DNA from 2 places in the Pseudomonas sp. NFACC46-3 genome. Region 1 is predicted to be linked to the other one. Evidence: predicted binding sites of a transcription regulator. Region 1 holds the regulator's gene; the other holds the start of a gene.
The links. The regulator sigma-54, encoded in region 1, starts transcription at its own class of promoters, with help from an activator protein. The targets are predictions, from matches to a motif close to ANTGGCATNNANNTTGCTNT.
Positions count from the first base shown of each region.

Region 2: a site for sigma-54 is predicted at 5,973-5,992, ahead of BM300_RS06900 (flagellar basal body rod protein FlgF). Genes of this name have one in related genera too.

Region 1 is NZ_FOTH01000031.1:31,309-38,849, reverse strand. It holds gene rapZ (RNase adapter RapZ) at 1-617, opposite strand, end outside; gene ptsN (PTS IIA-like nitrogen regulatory protein PtsN) at 620-1,084, opposite strand; gene hpf (ribosome hibernation-promoting factor, HPF/YfiA family) at 1,097-1,405, opposite strand; gene BM300_RS24290 (RNA polymerase factor sigma-54) at 1,482-2,975, opposite strand; gene lptB (LPS export ABC transporter ATP-binding protein) at 3,140-3,865, opposite strand; gene lptA (lipopolysaccharide transport periplasmic protein LptA) at 3,865-4,416, opposite strand; gene lptC (LPS export ABC transporter periplasmic protein LptC) at 4,403-4,972, opposite strand; gene BM300_RS24270 (KdsC family phosphatase) at 4,980-5,504, opposite strand; gene BM300_RS24265 (KpsF/GutQ family sugar-phosphate isomerase) at 5,505-6,479, opposite strand; gene BM300_RS24260 (ATP-binding cassette domain-containing protein) at 6,754-7,541, shown strand, end outside.
Region 2 is NZ_FOTH01000004.1:7,362-14,902, forward strand. It holds gene flgK (flagellar hook-associated protein FlgK) at 1-1,137, opposite strand, end outside; gene flgJ (flagellar assembly peptidoglycan hydrolase FlgJ) at 1,148-2,449, opposite strand; gene BM300_RS06885 (flagellar basal body P-ring protein FlgI) at 2,464-3,534, opposite strand; gene flgH (flagellar basal body L-ring protein FlgH) at 3,580-4,275, opposite strand; gene flgG (flagellar basal-body rod protein FlgG) at 4,346-5,131, opposite strand; gene BM300_RS06900 (flagellar basal body rod protein FlgF) at 5,181-5,918, opposite strand; gene BM300_RS06905 (sigma-54-dependent transcriptional regulator) at 6,266-7,541, opposite strand, start outside.

The DNA of each region.
Region 1 (7,541 bases):
AGCCCGGACTGAGCGCGCAATTCCGGTTTCCAATAAGGATTGGGCAGGCAGCGCACATCGAACACCAGGTCGGCGTCTACGGGCATGCCACGCTTGAAACCAAACGACTCCACCAGGAACGCCGTGCCCGGCTCGGGTTGGTTGAGCAGGCGCAGCTTGATGGTGTCGCGCAACTGATACAGGTTCAGGTGCGTGGTGTTGACCTTCAGGTCTGCCAGGTCGGCGATCGGCCCCAGTAGCTGGCTTTCATCCTCGATGGCTTCGGCCAGCGAACGGTTGGCATTGCTCAGTGGGTGGCGTCGGCGGGTTTCGGAAAAACGCTTGAGCAGTGTCTCTTCATCGGCATCCAGGTACAGCACGTCGCATTGGATATGCCGGCTGCGCACTTCCTCGAGCAGTTCAGGAAAGCGCGACAGGTGGCTTGGCAGGTTACGTGCATCGATCGACACCGCCACCAGCGGCTGTGCCAACTCGGTGTGGATCAGGGCGCGCTCGGCCAGTTCCGGCAGCAGGCCGGCGGGCAGGTTGTCGATGCAATAGTAGCCGCTGTCCTCAAGCACGTTGAGGGCCGTGCTTTTACCGGAGCCGGAGCGGCCACTGACAATGATCATGCGCATGTTTAATGACCGTTCTGTTCGTCCACGACAACCTGATACAAGGCTTCGTTGCTCGGTGCGCTGCGCAGTTTTTCGCGCACTTCCTTGCGGTCCAGCATGCTGGCAATCTGGCGCAGCAGCTCGAGGTGCGCATCGGTCGCCGCTTCCGGTACCAGCAATACAAACAGCAGGTCGACCGGGGCGCCGTCGATGGCGTCGAAATCTATAGCAGTTTCAAGGTGCAACAGCGCGCTGATCGGCGCGCTACAACCCTTGAGGCGGCAATGGGGAATGGCGATGCCGTTGCCAAAACCGGTGGAACCGAGTTTTTCACGGGCAACGAGGGCCTCGAAGACGTCCTGCATTTCCAGATCCGGAACCTCGCGGTGGATCAGGTTGGCAATGTGTTCGAGGGCTTTCTTTTTACTGCCGCCCGGCGCGTTCACCTGGGAACGGCCGGGGGTCAGGATGGTTTCTAGTCGGATCATGGATTGGGGGGGTTAACGACCGGTTGCGCCCTGGAGGAGGCTCTGGGTCTTTTCCTTATGCTTTTTGAGTTGGCGATCCAGCTTGTCGGTCAGCAGGTCAATCGCGGCATACATGTCTGTGTGCTCTGCGTTGGCAACCACTTCTCCGCCGGGGATATGCAGCGTGGCTTCGATTTTCTGCAGCAGCTTCTCGACGTTCATCGTGACTTGCACGTTGGTGATCTTGTCGAAATGCCTCTCCAATCGGTCGAGTTTTTCGCCGATGTAGGTGCGCAGGGGTTCGGTCACTTCCAGTTGGTGTCCACTGATGTTGACTTGCATACAGCTTCTCCTTCGTTGCCAGTGCATAAAGCGGCAGGCAGAAATGCCTGCCACTGGAACGCTGTGGCGTGGCCTGTTACATCAACCGCTTGCGTTCGCTCGAAGGCGCGATCCCGAGGGATTCGCGGTATTTGGCGACGGTGCGGCGGGCCACCTGAATGCCTTGTGCCTCCAGTAAACCAGCGATCTTGCTGTCACTCAACGGCTTTTTCTGATTTTCCGCGGCCACCAGTTTTTTGATGATCGCGCGGATGGCCGTGGATGAGCATTCGCCGCCTTCGGAGGTGCTGACGTGGCTGGAGAAAAAGTATTTCAATTCATAGATACCCCGAGGGGTATGCATGAATTTCTGGGTGGTTACCCGGGAAATCGTCGACTCGTGCATGCCCACTGCCTCGGCAATGTCATGCAGGACCAACGGTTTCATCGCTTCATCGCCGTACTCCAGGAAGCCGCGCTGATGCTCGACGATCTGGGTGGCAACTTTCATCAGGGTTTCGTTGCGGCTTTGCAGGCTCTTGATGAACCAGCGCGCTTCCTGCAACTGGTTGCGCATGAAGGTGTTGTCGGCACTGGTGTCGGCACGCTTCACAAAGCCGGCGTACTGGGCGTTGACCCGCAGCTTGGGCACCGACTCCTGGTTGAGCTCCACCAGCCAGCGATCATTGTGCTTGCGCACGATCACGTCGGGGACTACATATTCGGGTTCGGTGGATTCGATCTGCGAGCCGGGGCGCGGGTTGAGGCTCTGCACCAGTTCGATGACCTGGCGCAGCTCATCTTCCTTGAGCTTCATGCGACGCATCAGTTGGCTGTAGTCGCGGCCGCCCAACAGGTCGATGTAATCGGTGACCAGCCGCTTGGCTTCGGCCAGCCACGGCGTCTTGGCGGACAACTGGCGCAGTTGCAGCAACAGGCACTCGCCCAGGTTGCGGGCGCCGATGCCGGCCGGTTCGAACTGCTGGATGCGATGAAGGACGGCTTCGATCTCGTCCAGCTCGATGTCGAGCTCGGGGTCGAAGGCTTCCAGGATTTCTTCGAGGGTCTCGTCCAGGTAGCCTTGGTTGTTGATGCAGTCGATCAGGGTCACGGCGATCAGGCGATCGGTGTCGGACATCGGCGCCAGGTTCAACTGCCACAGCAGGTGGCTTTGCAGGCTTTCGCCCGCAGAGGTGCGGGTGGTGAAGTCCCACTCGTCGTCATCGCTGCTTGGCAGGCTGCTGGCGCTGGTCTGGTAGACGTCTTCCCAGGCCGTGTCCACGGGCAGTTCGTTGGGGATGCGTTCGTTCCATTCGCCGTCCTCGAGGTTGTCCACCGTCGGGGCGGTTTCCTGGTAGGTCGGTTCCGGGATTTCGGTGTTGGTCTTCTGCTCGACGTTGTCGGCCAGCGGATCGGTGTTGTCGAAGTCGTCGCCTTCTTCCTGGCGTTCGAGCATCGGATTGGACTCCAGGGCCTCCTGGATTTCCTGCTGCAGGTCCAGGGTCGACAATTGGAGCAGGCGGATGGCCTGTTGCAGCTGCGGTGTCATCGTCAGCTGCTGGCCCATTCTCAAGACTAGCGATGGTTTCATGGCAGGGGCTTAACACCTTATTAGCCGGCGCACATGCGCCATCCACTACAGGGCGCCGAAGCGCCAAACTTAAGCAAATTATATGCCTGAAACTGAAGTGTTTGCCTAGAGCGTCGCCACAATAAAATTAAACGACGCTCGGACAATTCGCCAGACACTTGTGATTACAGGCGGAACTCATGGCCCAGATACACTTCCTTGACCAGCTCATTGGCCAGGATGGCTGCGGAGTCGCCTTCGGCGATCAGTTGGCCATCGTTGACAATGTAGGCGGTTTCACAGATATCCAGCGTCTCGCGCACGTTGTGGTCAGTGATCAGCACGCCGATCCCCTTGGCCTTGAGGTGATGGATGATCTGCTTGATATCACCTACCGAGATCGGGTCCACGCCAGCGAACGGTTCGTCGAGCAGGATGAACTTCGGTGCGGTGGCCAGGGCGCGGGCAATTTCCGCGCGACGCCGCTCACCGCCGGACAGGCTCATGCCCAGGTTGTCGCGAATATGGCTGATGTGGAATTCCTGCAGCAGGCTTTCCAGCTCCTGGCGACGGCCGGCCTTGTCGAGTTCCTTGCGGGTCTCGAGGATCGCCATGATGTTGTCGGCAACCGACAGTTTGCGGAAGATCGATGCTTCTTGCGGCAAATAGCCGATACCTGCCTTCGCCCGGCCGTGCATCGGCTGGTGGCTGACATCCACGTCGTCGATCAGTACGCGACCCTGATCGGCCTGGACCAGGCCGACGATCATGTAGAAGCAGGTGGTCTTGCCCGCGCCGTTGGGGCCGAGCAGGCCGACGATCTGGCCGCTGTCGATGGACAGGCTGACATCACGCACGACTTGACGGCTCTTGTAGCTCTTGGCCAGGTGCTGAGCTTTCAGAGTTGCCATTACTGGGCCTTCTGCTCGTCGGTTTTCTTTTTCGGTTGGATCACCATGTCGATCCGCGGACGCGACTCGGTCACCTTGCTGCCGGTGGCGCGACCGGCGCTGGCGAGTTTCTTGTTGGTGTCGTAGACGATTTTCTCGCCTTGGGTCACGTTGTTGTCCTTGTCAACGACCTTGGCGCGGTCGATCAGGACGACGCGATCCTGGGAGGCGTGGTACTGGATGGTTACCCCGTAACCCTGCACAGGCTTGGTATCGCCTGCGGTTTGCAACTGCTCGAAATAGGCCAGGTTGCCCACCGAGGTCACCACGTCGATGTCGCCGGACTGGGTGCGGGTGATGGTCACGGTATTGCCGGTGACCTTCATCGAGCCCTGGGTGATGATCACGTCGCCTTTATAGGTGGCGACGCCATTCTTGTCGTCGAGCTGGGCGTCGTCGGCCTGGATGCGGATAGGCTGGTTGCGGTCGTCGGGAAGAGCCCAGGCGCTCGCGCTTCCCAGTGCTGCTGCGCCCAGACTGAGCAAAATAGGGAGGGTTTTAGCGAGCTTCATACTGTCCTCTTACGTTCGATAGCAGGTGTATCCTGCTTTCCTTCAAATACGCTTTCATTCCCGTGCCGGTCGATACACCCCCGGCGCCGTCGATTCTAACGGGTTGCTCGGTCTGCGCATATTCTTGCTGTGGGAACACGGTCATGCGCGTGCTGGTGATGATGGTCGTACGGTTTTTCTCGTCGGTTCGGGCGATGCGCACCGAGTCGATCAGTTCCACTTCGGTGCCGCCGGAATTGACTTCGGCATGCTCGCTCTGCACATGCCACGGAAACTCGGTGCCGCGGAACATGTTCAGGTCGGGCTTGGTGACCAGCGTAATGTCAGTGGCCTTTACGTGGTCGACCTTGTCGGACGTCATCTCGTACTGCACTTTGCCGTCGGGCAGGTACTGCAGGGTATGCGTGTTGGTCGCGTACCAGTCGATCTTTTCCTCGATCTGGGCCGCAGGCCGGTCGAGAAACCGTTCGGGGCTGATGTTCCAGTAGCCCACCGCAGCAAAAATCGCCGCGATACAGCCGAACACCACGATGGTGCGAATCTTCTTGCTCAGCATAAATGGCTCACAGGTACGCGGCGTTGGCCGCTTCGAGGTGGCCCTGGGCGCGCAGGATCAGTTCACAGAATTCGCGGGCCGCACCTTCGCCGCCTCGCGCCGTGGTGACGCCGTGGGCGTGCTCGCGGACGAAGCTGGCCGCGTTGGCGACCGCCATGCCCAGGCCGACCCGGCGAATCACCGGCAGGTCTGGCAGGTCGTCACCGAGGTAGGCCACCTGTTCATAGCTTAGGTTGAGTTGACCCAGAAGCTCGTCCAGCACCACCAGTTTGTCTTCGCGCCCCTGGTAAAGGTGCGGGATGCCGAGGTTCTTCGCGCGCCGCTCGACCACTGGGGTCTTGCGGCCGCTGATGATAGCGGTCTGCACTCCGGCGGCCATCAACATCTTGATGCCTTGGCCGTCGAGGGTGTTGAACGTCTTGAACTCGCTGCCGTCTTCAAGGAAGTACAGGCGACCGTCGGTCAGCACGCCGTCCACATCGAAAACCGCCAGCTTGATGGCTTGGCCGCGTTGCAACAGGTCTGTGTTCATTTACATGACTCCCGCACGCAGCAAATCGTGCATGTTCAGGGCGCCCACCGGACGGTCTTCGTCGTCGACAACCACCAGGGCGCTGATCTTGTGGTCTTCCATGATCTTCAGGGCCTCGGCGGCGAGCATCTCGGCGCGGGCGGTCTTGCCGTGGGGCGTCATGACTTGCTCGATGGTCGCACTGTGAATGTCGATGGTGCGGTCCAGGGTGCGGCGCAGGTCGCCGTCGGTGAAGATCCCGGCGAGCTTGCCGTCGGTCTCCAGGACCACCGTCATGCCCAGCCCTTTGCGGGTCATTTCCATGAGGGCGTCCTTGAGCAGCGTGCCGCGCAGCACTTGTGGCAAATCCTGGCCAGCGTGCATCACGTTTTCGACTTTCAGCAGCAGGCGACGGCCGAGGGCGCCACCGGGATGGGAAAAGGCGAAATCTTCCGCGGTGAAGCCCCGGGCTTCCAGCAGCGCCACGGCCAGGGCGTCGCCCATGACCAGGGCCGCGGTGGTGGAGGAGGTCGGTGCCAGGTTCAGCGGGCAGGCTTCGTGTTCGACATGAACATTGAGGTTGACTTCGGCGGCCTTGGCCAGCGGCGAGCCCGGGTTGCCGGTCATGCTGATCAACTGGATGCCCAGGCGCTTGATCAGCGGCAGCAGCGTTATGATCTCATTGGTGGAGCCGGAGTTGGACAGGGCCAGGATGACGTCGTCCCGGGTGATCATGCCCATGTCTCCGTGGCTGGCTTCGGCCGGATGGACAAAAAAGGCCGTGGTGCCGGTGCTGGCGAGGGTGGCGGCGATCTTGTTGCCGATGTGCCCGGACTTGCCCATGCCGACCACGACCACCCGGCCTTTGCTGGCCAGAATCATCTCGCAGGCGCGTACGAAATTAGCGTCGATATGGGGCAGCAAGCCTTGCACGGCTTCGAGCTCGAGGCGGATGGTACGTTGTGCCGATTGAATCAGGTCGCTGGATTGGCTCATGTCAGAAATCGTATAGCCCGATGAAAAGGCGGCGATTATAGCGGCAATGAACAATTCCCTCACGTAAGTTCGTCATGCTTTGTTCGGGAGGCCGCAAGGTTCGACATAAAATGTGGCTTTTAACCTTAAGCCAGGCTTAACAGGCGGGGCGTTGGCCTTGGGCGCTTGGCCGTTGCAGTGATATAGTTCGCCGCCGGTTCGCATGCCCGGCGGTACCGGCGCTTGTCGGCTGCCCAGGGCATTCGAATGTGAGGCTGCATCGCAAGGAGTTTAGATGAGTGCCGACAACGCCTACGCGGTCGAGCTGAAGGGACTGTCCTTCAAGCGAGGGACGCGCAGCATTTTCAATGACATCGATATTCGCATTCCGCGCGGCAAGGTCACCGGCATCATGGGGCCTTCCGGGTGTGGCAAGACCACGCTGTTGCGGCTGATCGGGGCACAACTGCGCCCCAGCGCCGGCGAAGTCTGGGTCAATGGTCAGAATCTTCCCCAGTTGTCTCGCAGCGACCTGTTCGATGCGCGCAAGCACATGGGCGTGCTGTTCCAGAGTGGCGCGCTGTTTACCGATCTCGATGTGTTCGAGAACGTGGCGTTCCCGTTGCGGGTCCATACCGAGCTGCCGGAAGAGATGATCCGCGACATCGTCCTGCTCAAGTTGCAGGCCGTCGGGCTGCGGGGCGCCCTCGACCTGATGCCCGACGAGCTGTCCGGCGGCATGAAGCGGCGGGTCGCGCTGGCGCGGGCGATTGCCCTCGATCCGAAGATCCTCATGTACGACGAACCCTTCGTCGGGCAGGACCCGATCGCCATGGGTGTGCTCGTGCGCCTGATCCGCCTGCTCAACGATGCGCTGGGCATCACCAGCATCGTGGTCTCCCACGACCTGGCCGAAACCGCGAGCATTGCCGACTATATCTATGTGGTTGGCGATAGCCAGGTGCTGGGGCAGGGCACGCCCCAGGAACTGGCGGATTCTGACAATCCGCGCATTCGCCAATTCATGAAGGGTGATCCGGACGGGCCGGTGGCGTTCCATTTTCCGGCCACGGATTACCGTAC
Region 2 (7,541 bases), on a different contig from region 1:
AGGCAAGCGCTGTACGGTGTAGTTGGTGGCGCTGGTGAAGGTGATCTTGTAGTCGTTGGTGGTCAGCTTGCCGGTGTCTTCGATGGACACGTTGAAGTTGCCGGAGCCTGCGCTGTTGCCCAGCGAGGCGACGCTGCGTTGGCTCATCTGCGCGGCGCTGTTGATGCTGCTGAACAGGTTGGAACCAAACGCACCGTTCTTGTCGATGCCTGAAGCCTGGATGCTGTTCATCTGATCGGCGACGACCAAGGCCACGCGGCCCAGCTCGTTCATTGCAGGGTCGAGCACGGTGCTGCGGTAGCGCATCAGCCCGCCGATTTCGCCGCCGGTGAGCACCTGGGTAAGGTCCATGACGCTGGAACCGCTGTTGAGCTGGATGCCGATGCGCCCTGGATCGTTCTTGTCCGGCACCGCTTCGAGTTTATTGGTGATGTTGCCCATCACCAATGGCTGGCCGGACCCCAGGTAGATGTCCAGGCTGCTGCCGTTCTCCACGACCTGGGTGCCGGTGAAGGTGGACAGCTGGCGAATGGTCTCGCTGCGGGCGTCGAGCAGGTCGTTCGGCGCACCACCGGCATTGGAGACTTCGGCGATTTTCTTGTTCAACTGGGCGACGGTGGTGGCCAGGTTGTTGATCTGGTCGACCATGTTCGACAGGTTGCCGTTGATGTTTTCGTTCTGCGCGGTCAACTGGCTGGCAACCGAGTTGAAACGGTTGCTCAAGGCCTGGGCATCGCTGAGCAGCAACTGCCGGGATGCATCGTCACCCGGTTTGGCGTTGACGTTCTGCACCGAAGCGAAAAACTTGGTCAGCGCGCCGTTGAGGCCAGTGCCGCTGTCCGACAGCAGGGAGTCAAGCGGGGTGATCTGCCCCTGGTAGGCCGCCGCATCGCTGTTGAGCGAGGTGGTGGTTTTCAGTTGCGCTTCAAGATACGAGTTATACACCCGGCGCACATCGGCCAGGGTCGTGCCGGAACCAATGAACACGTTGCCGTATTGGTTCGACGCCTTGGTGGTCTGCACGGTCTGCTGGCGCGAATAGCCTGCGGTATCGACGTTGGCGATGTTGTTACCCGTGGTCACCAACGCGGTCTGGCTTGCTGACAGACCCGACATCCCTATATTGAGCAAACTCATGGTTCAGACCTTATAAAGTCGTGGTGGCGCCTGCAGAAGCGTAGTTTTGGTAACTCGTCATCTGCCGGGCTATGTTCGAAATCTTATTCGCGTAGTTCGGGTCGGTGGCATAACCGGCCTTCTGCAACTCGCGTACAAACTGTTCGGGTTTATCGGCCGACTTCAGCACATCTTGATAGCGACTGTTGCTTTGCAGCAGGTTGACCAAGTCATGGAAACTGTCGCGGTACGAGGCGTAGGAACGGAACTCGGCCGTCTCCTTGACCATCGCCCCATTGCGGAATTCGCTGGTGATCGCCCGGGCCGAATCGCCCTTCCAATTGGCGCTGGCCTTGATACCGAACAGGTTGTGGCTGCTGCTGCCATCGGGCTGGCGCATGACCGATTTACCCCAACCGGTTTCCAGGGCGGCCTGGGCCACCAGGTAACGCGGGTCGACACCGATGCGGTCGGCCGCTTCCTTGGCCATTGGCAGCATGGCATTGACGAATTCGTCGGCATCGCGGAAGGCCTTGCGTGCCGGTGCCAGCGGCGGCTGGGCCACGGCGCGGCCATAAACCTGCATGTCGCCTTTCGGCTCGGCAGCCTTGAGTGCAGCCAACCAGTCGCCATTGGCCAGTTCGCCAGTCGCCGGTTTGACGGCGGCGATGGCGCGATCCGTCAGGACGTTCTGTGCAGGCACATCGGCGTTGACCGCGGCCGAAGGCACCAGCCCGGCAAGCAGACGGTCAGCCAGTTTCGGTGGCAGGGCCAGGCGACGCTGGTTGAGCAGTTCCATGTCGTTGCGGTGGATACCCTCGGCCCCTTGCGGCGTACTCACAGCCCGCGAAGCCCACAGCGGACGCTGGCCGTTGCTACGCGACAAGGGACCGTCGGTAGGCAATGTACCTGCCGCCACCGGCGTCGGAACCCGCTTGGCCACCTTGTCCAACGCCTCCTGTTGCTTGGCGGCGGACAATGTGGCTGCCTCACCAGGGGCCGTAGGCTTGTTCTTGGACATCTGGCGCAACAGCACATCGGCCAGCCCGATGCCGCCGCCTTCGCGAGACATGGAAACGGCCAACTGCTGGTCGTACATTTCCTGGTACTGCTTGGCCTCGGGCGTGTTCATGGGATTGTCCTTGCCCAGCACCTCGGTGGCCGAACGCATGGACTTGAGCATCTCGCCAATGAACAGCGACTCGAACTCCTGGGCCACCTTGCGCAGGTTACCGTCGCTGTTCTTGTCGCCGACCTTGAGCTGATTGAGGCGGTTCAGGTCCGAGTAGGAAGCCGAATCCCCGCTGATCAAGGCGCCTTTGCGCATATCCACCATGGCCGGTGTCCTTAAATCACGATCAGGTCGGCTTGCAACGCGCCGGCCTGCTTCAAGGCTTCGAGAATCGCCATCAAGTCGCCCGGCGCCGCGCCGACCTGGTTCACCGCCCGGACGATTTCATCCAGGGTAGTGCCCGGGCCGAACTTGAACATCGGCTTGGCTTCTTGCTCGGCATTGACCCGCGAACGGGGCACTACGGCCGTCTGGCCGTTGGACAACGGGCCAGGCTGGCTGACGATCGGATCTTCGGTGATGGTCACGGTCAGACTGCCGTGGGTCACGGCGGCCGGGGAAACCTTGACGTTCTGGCCGATCACGATGGTGCCGGTACGCGAGTTGATGATGACTTTCGCCACCGCCTGGCCCGGATCGACCTCGAGGTTTTCCAGGATCGACAGGTAGTCGACCCGCTGGCTCGGATCCAGCGGCGCGGTGACGCGGATCGAACCGCCGTCGATGGCCTGGGCCACGCCTGGGCCAAGCATGTCGTTGATCTTGTCGACGATGCGCTTGGCGGTGGTGAAGTCGGAACGGTTGAGGTTCAGCGTCAGGCTGTTGCCCTGGTTGAAACCGCTCGGCACCGCACGTTCCACCGAAGCACCGCCGGGAATGCGACCGGCCGACGGAACGTTGACGGTGATCTTCGAACCGTCGCGACCCTCGGCATCGAAACCGCCCACCACGAGGTTGCCCTGGGCGATGGCGTAGACGTTGCCGTCGATACCCTTGAGTGGCGTCAGCAGCAACGTACCGCCACGCAGGCTCTTGGAGTTACCGATGGACGAGACGGTGATATCCACCTGCTGACCGGGCTTGGCGAATGCCGGCAGATCGGCACTGACCGACACCGCTGCGACGTTCTTCAACTGCACGTTGCCAGAGCCGGCCGGCACCTTGATGCCGAACTGCGACAGCATGTTGTTGAAGGTCTGCAGGGTGAACGGGGTCTGGGTGGTCTGGTCGCCGGTGCCGTTCAGGCCCACGACCAGGCCGTAGCCGATCAACTGGTTGGAGCGCACGCCGGAAATGCTGGCGATGTCCTTCAAACGCTCGGCCTGAGCGGTAAAGGCTGCAGACATCACCAAGGCACCGATCAACAGCTGCTTAAGATTCAACTGGGCCACCTAGAAAGGGAACTTCGGGCTGAGGAAGAAACGGTCGAACCAGCCTGGCTGACTCGCATCGGCAAAGGCACCGGTGCCCGAATAGGTGATGCGCGCATCGGCCACACGAGTTGACGGAACAGTATTATCGGTAGAGATATCATCGGCGCGAACCATGCCGGCGATGCGCACCAGCTCGTCACCGGTGTTGAGGGTCAGCCACTTCTCGCCCCGCACGGCAATGATGCCGTTGGGCAGCACATCGGCGACGGTCACGGTGATCGAACCGGTCAGGCTGTTGCTCTGGCCCGACTGACTGTCGCCCTTGGTGGCCCGGTCGGCACTGTAACCGGCGTTGAGGCTCAGGTCATTGCTGCCGATCGGGTTGTTGGTGGTCAGGCTGGAGCCGAACAGCGAGGTCAGGCCGACGCTGGTTTCGCTGGTCTTGTCGATCTGCGAGTTGGCGTTCTTGCTGGCCTGGGTCCGCTCGTTCAGGGTGATGGTGATGATGTCACCGACCCGGAAGGCCTTGCGGTCGCTGTACAGGTTCTGCTCGAAGCCGGCCTGGTAGATCGAGCCATTGTTGGCGGCAGCCGGCAACGGCGTGCGTGGCAACACCGGAGCGTAATACGGGTCATTGGGCCTGGGTGTCGGCGCGACACAGCCCGCGAGTGCGGTGATGCCACTCAGTGCCAGAACAGATACGAAGCGTTTCATGACCCTACCTCTTGGTGTTGCAGGCGACCCTGGGGTCGCCCTGTCTACGTGGTGACGGACGTTGTGACGATTACAGATTCTGCGTAACGAACGAGAGCATCTGGTCGGCGGTGGAGATCACCTTGGAGTTCATCTCGTAGGCACGCTGGGTGGTGATCATGTTGACCATCTCCTCGACGGTGCTCACGTTGGAGGTTTCCAGGGTGTTCTGCAGCGTGGTGCCGAAACCGTTCAGGCCCGGGGTGCCGACTTGCGGCGCGCCACTGGCAGCGGTTTCCAGGAACAGGTTGTTGCCCACCGCTTGCAGGCCGGCCGGGTTGATGAAGTCGGCGGTCTGCAGGTTGCCAATCACCTGGGCGGCCGGGTTGCCTGCCACGGTGATGGACACGGTGCCGTCACGGCCCACGGTAAAGGTCTGGGCATCGTTCGGAATGACGATCGCCGGCTCCAGGGCGAAACCGCTGGCGTTGACGATCTGGCCATTGGAGTCGAGGTGGAACGTACCGTCACGGGTGTAGGACGTGGTGCCGTCCGGTTGCAGGATCTGGAAGAAACCGCGACCGTCAATGGCCATGTCCAGCGGCTGCTCGGTGGTCTGCAGGCTGCCGGCGTTGAAGTTTTTCTGGGTGCCGACAATGCGCACACCGGTACCCACTTGCAGGCCCGACGGCAATTCGCTGTCCTGGGTCGATTGGGCGCCAGGCTGGCGTTTTACCTGATACAGCAGGTCCTGGAACTCGGCGCGGTCACGTTTGAAACCCGTGGTCGAGACGTTCGCCAGGTTGTTGGAAATAGTGGAAAGGTTGGTGTCCTGGGCGGACAGACCTGTTTTGGCAACCCATAGAGCCGGAAGCATTCGATTCTCCTCGTACGCCTGTTTTTCGGCGCAGCGCTGTAATTAATGATTAGATCTGCAAGACCCGAGCCATGGCTTCATCGCCTTCTTTGGCGGTGTTCATCATCTTGACGTGGAGCTCGAACTGCTTGGCCAAGGCCAGCACCGAAGTCATTTCATCCACGGCGTTGACGTTGCTCGCCTCCTGGAAACCCGACACCAACTGCACGTTGGCATCGATGGGCGCCGGCTGGCCGTCCTTGGTCCGGATCGAACCGTCCAGGCCCTTGGTCATGTTCTTGAGGTCCGGGTTGACCAGCTTGATGCGGTCCACTTCAGCCATCACCCGCGGGCCTTCGCCCATGGCGCGAATGCTGATGGTGCCGTCCTGGCCAATTTCGATTTTCTGCTCTGGCGGCACGGCGATCGGCCCGCCGTTGCCCATCACCGGCATGCCGTTGCCAGCCCGCAGCACGCCCAGGGCGTCGACATTGAGGCTGCCGGTGCGCACGTAGCTTTCACCGCCGTCGGGGTTCTGCACGGCCATCCAACCCGGCCCGCTCACCGCGACGTCGAGGTCACGACCGGTTTCCACCAGTGCGCCCGGGGTGAAGTCAGTGGCAGGCCGTTCGGACATGGCAAAGGCCCGCGCCGGAAAGCTGTCGCCAAACACCGGCATCGAGCGCGCCTGCTCCAGGTCTTTCTGAAAACCATTGGTGGAGATGTTCGCCAGGTTGTTGGCATGGGCCCGCTGCGCCAGTGCGTTCTGGCTGGCGCCGGTCATTGCCACATAAAGGTACTTGTCCACTGTCGTTCCTCTGCATGCCGGACGTTTGCCGCCCACTGCTGTGTTGCACAGCCTTAAGCAATTTGCAGACCAACTTTTTTCTGGCGCCACGAGCCCCGGTAAACAAAGGACTTGTGGGTTCTGGAAGGGAATTTTGGAATGGATCGAAGACGAAAAACCGGCGGTGTCATGCCGCTGCAAGGCAAAGGTATACCCCTGCGGCAACTGCTCCACATTCTTGTGGCGAGGGGATTTATCCCCGCTGGGGTGCGAAGCGCCCCTAAAAACAGACAACTAAAGTGTGTCAGGTTGACTGCTTTGGGGCTGCTACGCAGCCCGGCGGGGATAAATCCCCTCGCCACAATTGATTACGCACTGGGTTCTTTGCCGACTTCATATTCGCGCAATTTATTGGCAATGGTCGTATGGGAAACCCCCAGCCGCTTGCCCAGTTGCCGGCTGCTCGGGTGTTCGGAGTACAAGCGCTCCAGCACCGCTTTCTCGAAACGCCCAACGATCTCGTCCAGCCCCCCCTCCAGGGAAAAATCGCCAAGGGGTTGGCGCACGCCGTAGTCCGGCAAGCGGATATGCTCGGCCTTCACCGTGCCGCCATCGCACAGGGAAACGGCCTGGAACAGCACGTTTTCCAACTGCCGGACGTTGCCCGGCCAGTGGTAGTGACTCAGACGCTCCATCGCCGCCGGGGCCAGCTTGGGCAGCGGACAACCGATCTGGCGGCTGGCCTGGTCAAGAAAATGCTCCACCAGCGGCGCCAGGCCATCGAGGCATTCGCGCAGCGGTGGGATGTGCAAGGACAGCACGTTCAAGCGGTGGTACAGATCCTGACGGAATTCGCCCCGGGCGCAGAGTTCGGACAAATCGACCTGGGTGGCGCAGATCACCCTGACGTCCAGGTACACCTCTTCATCGCTGCCGACACGCCGGAAGCAACCGTCCTGCAGAAAGCGCAGCAGTTTCACTTGCAGGCGCGGGCTCATTTCCCCGACCCCGTCGAGGAACAGCGTCCCCCCGGCGGTCAGCTCCAGCAGGCCGAGCTTGCCTTCGGCCCGGGCGCCTTCGAAGGCCCCCGGCCCGTAGCCGAATAGTTCGGTCTCGGCCATGGACTCCGGCAGCCCGGCACAGTTGAGCGCCATCAATGGCGATTGCCCGCGCGGGCTCGCCAGGTGACAGGCGCGGGCCAGCAGCTCCTTGCCAGTGCCGGTTTCGCCTTCTATCAATAGCGGCGCGTCCAGCGGGGCCATGCGCCGGGCCTCGCGGACCACCGCCGCCATCACTTTCGAACTCTGGAAAATACTGTCGAAGCCGCGCAGTTCCTGCTTGCGCACGTTATAGATCCGCTCGCCCACGCGGTCGGCCCGATGCAGCGTCAGCACCGCACCGGCCATGGCTTCGCTGTCGTCGTGCTCCGATTGCAGTGGCGCGATGTCGGCCAGGAACACATCGCCCTTGACCTTGACCCGCAGGCCGTTGATGCGCGACTGGTTAGCCCGCACCAGTTCCGGCAAGTCGAAATCCTCGGCATAGCGGGACAGGGGAATGCCCGGCACCTCGTCCACTCGCACCCCGAGCAACTGCGCCGCCGCCCGGTTGGCCGCAACGATGGAGCCACCCATGTCGATAGAC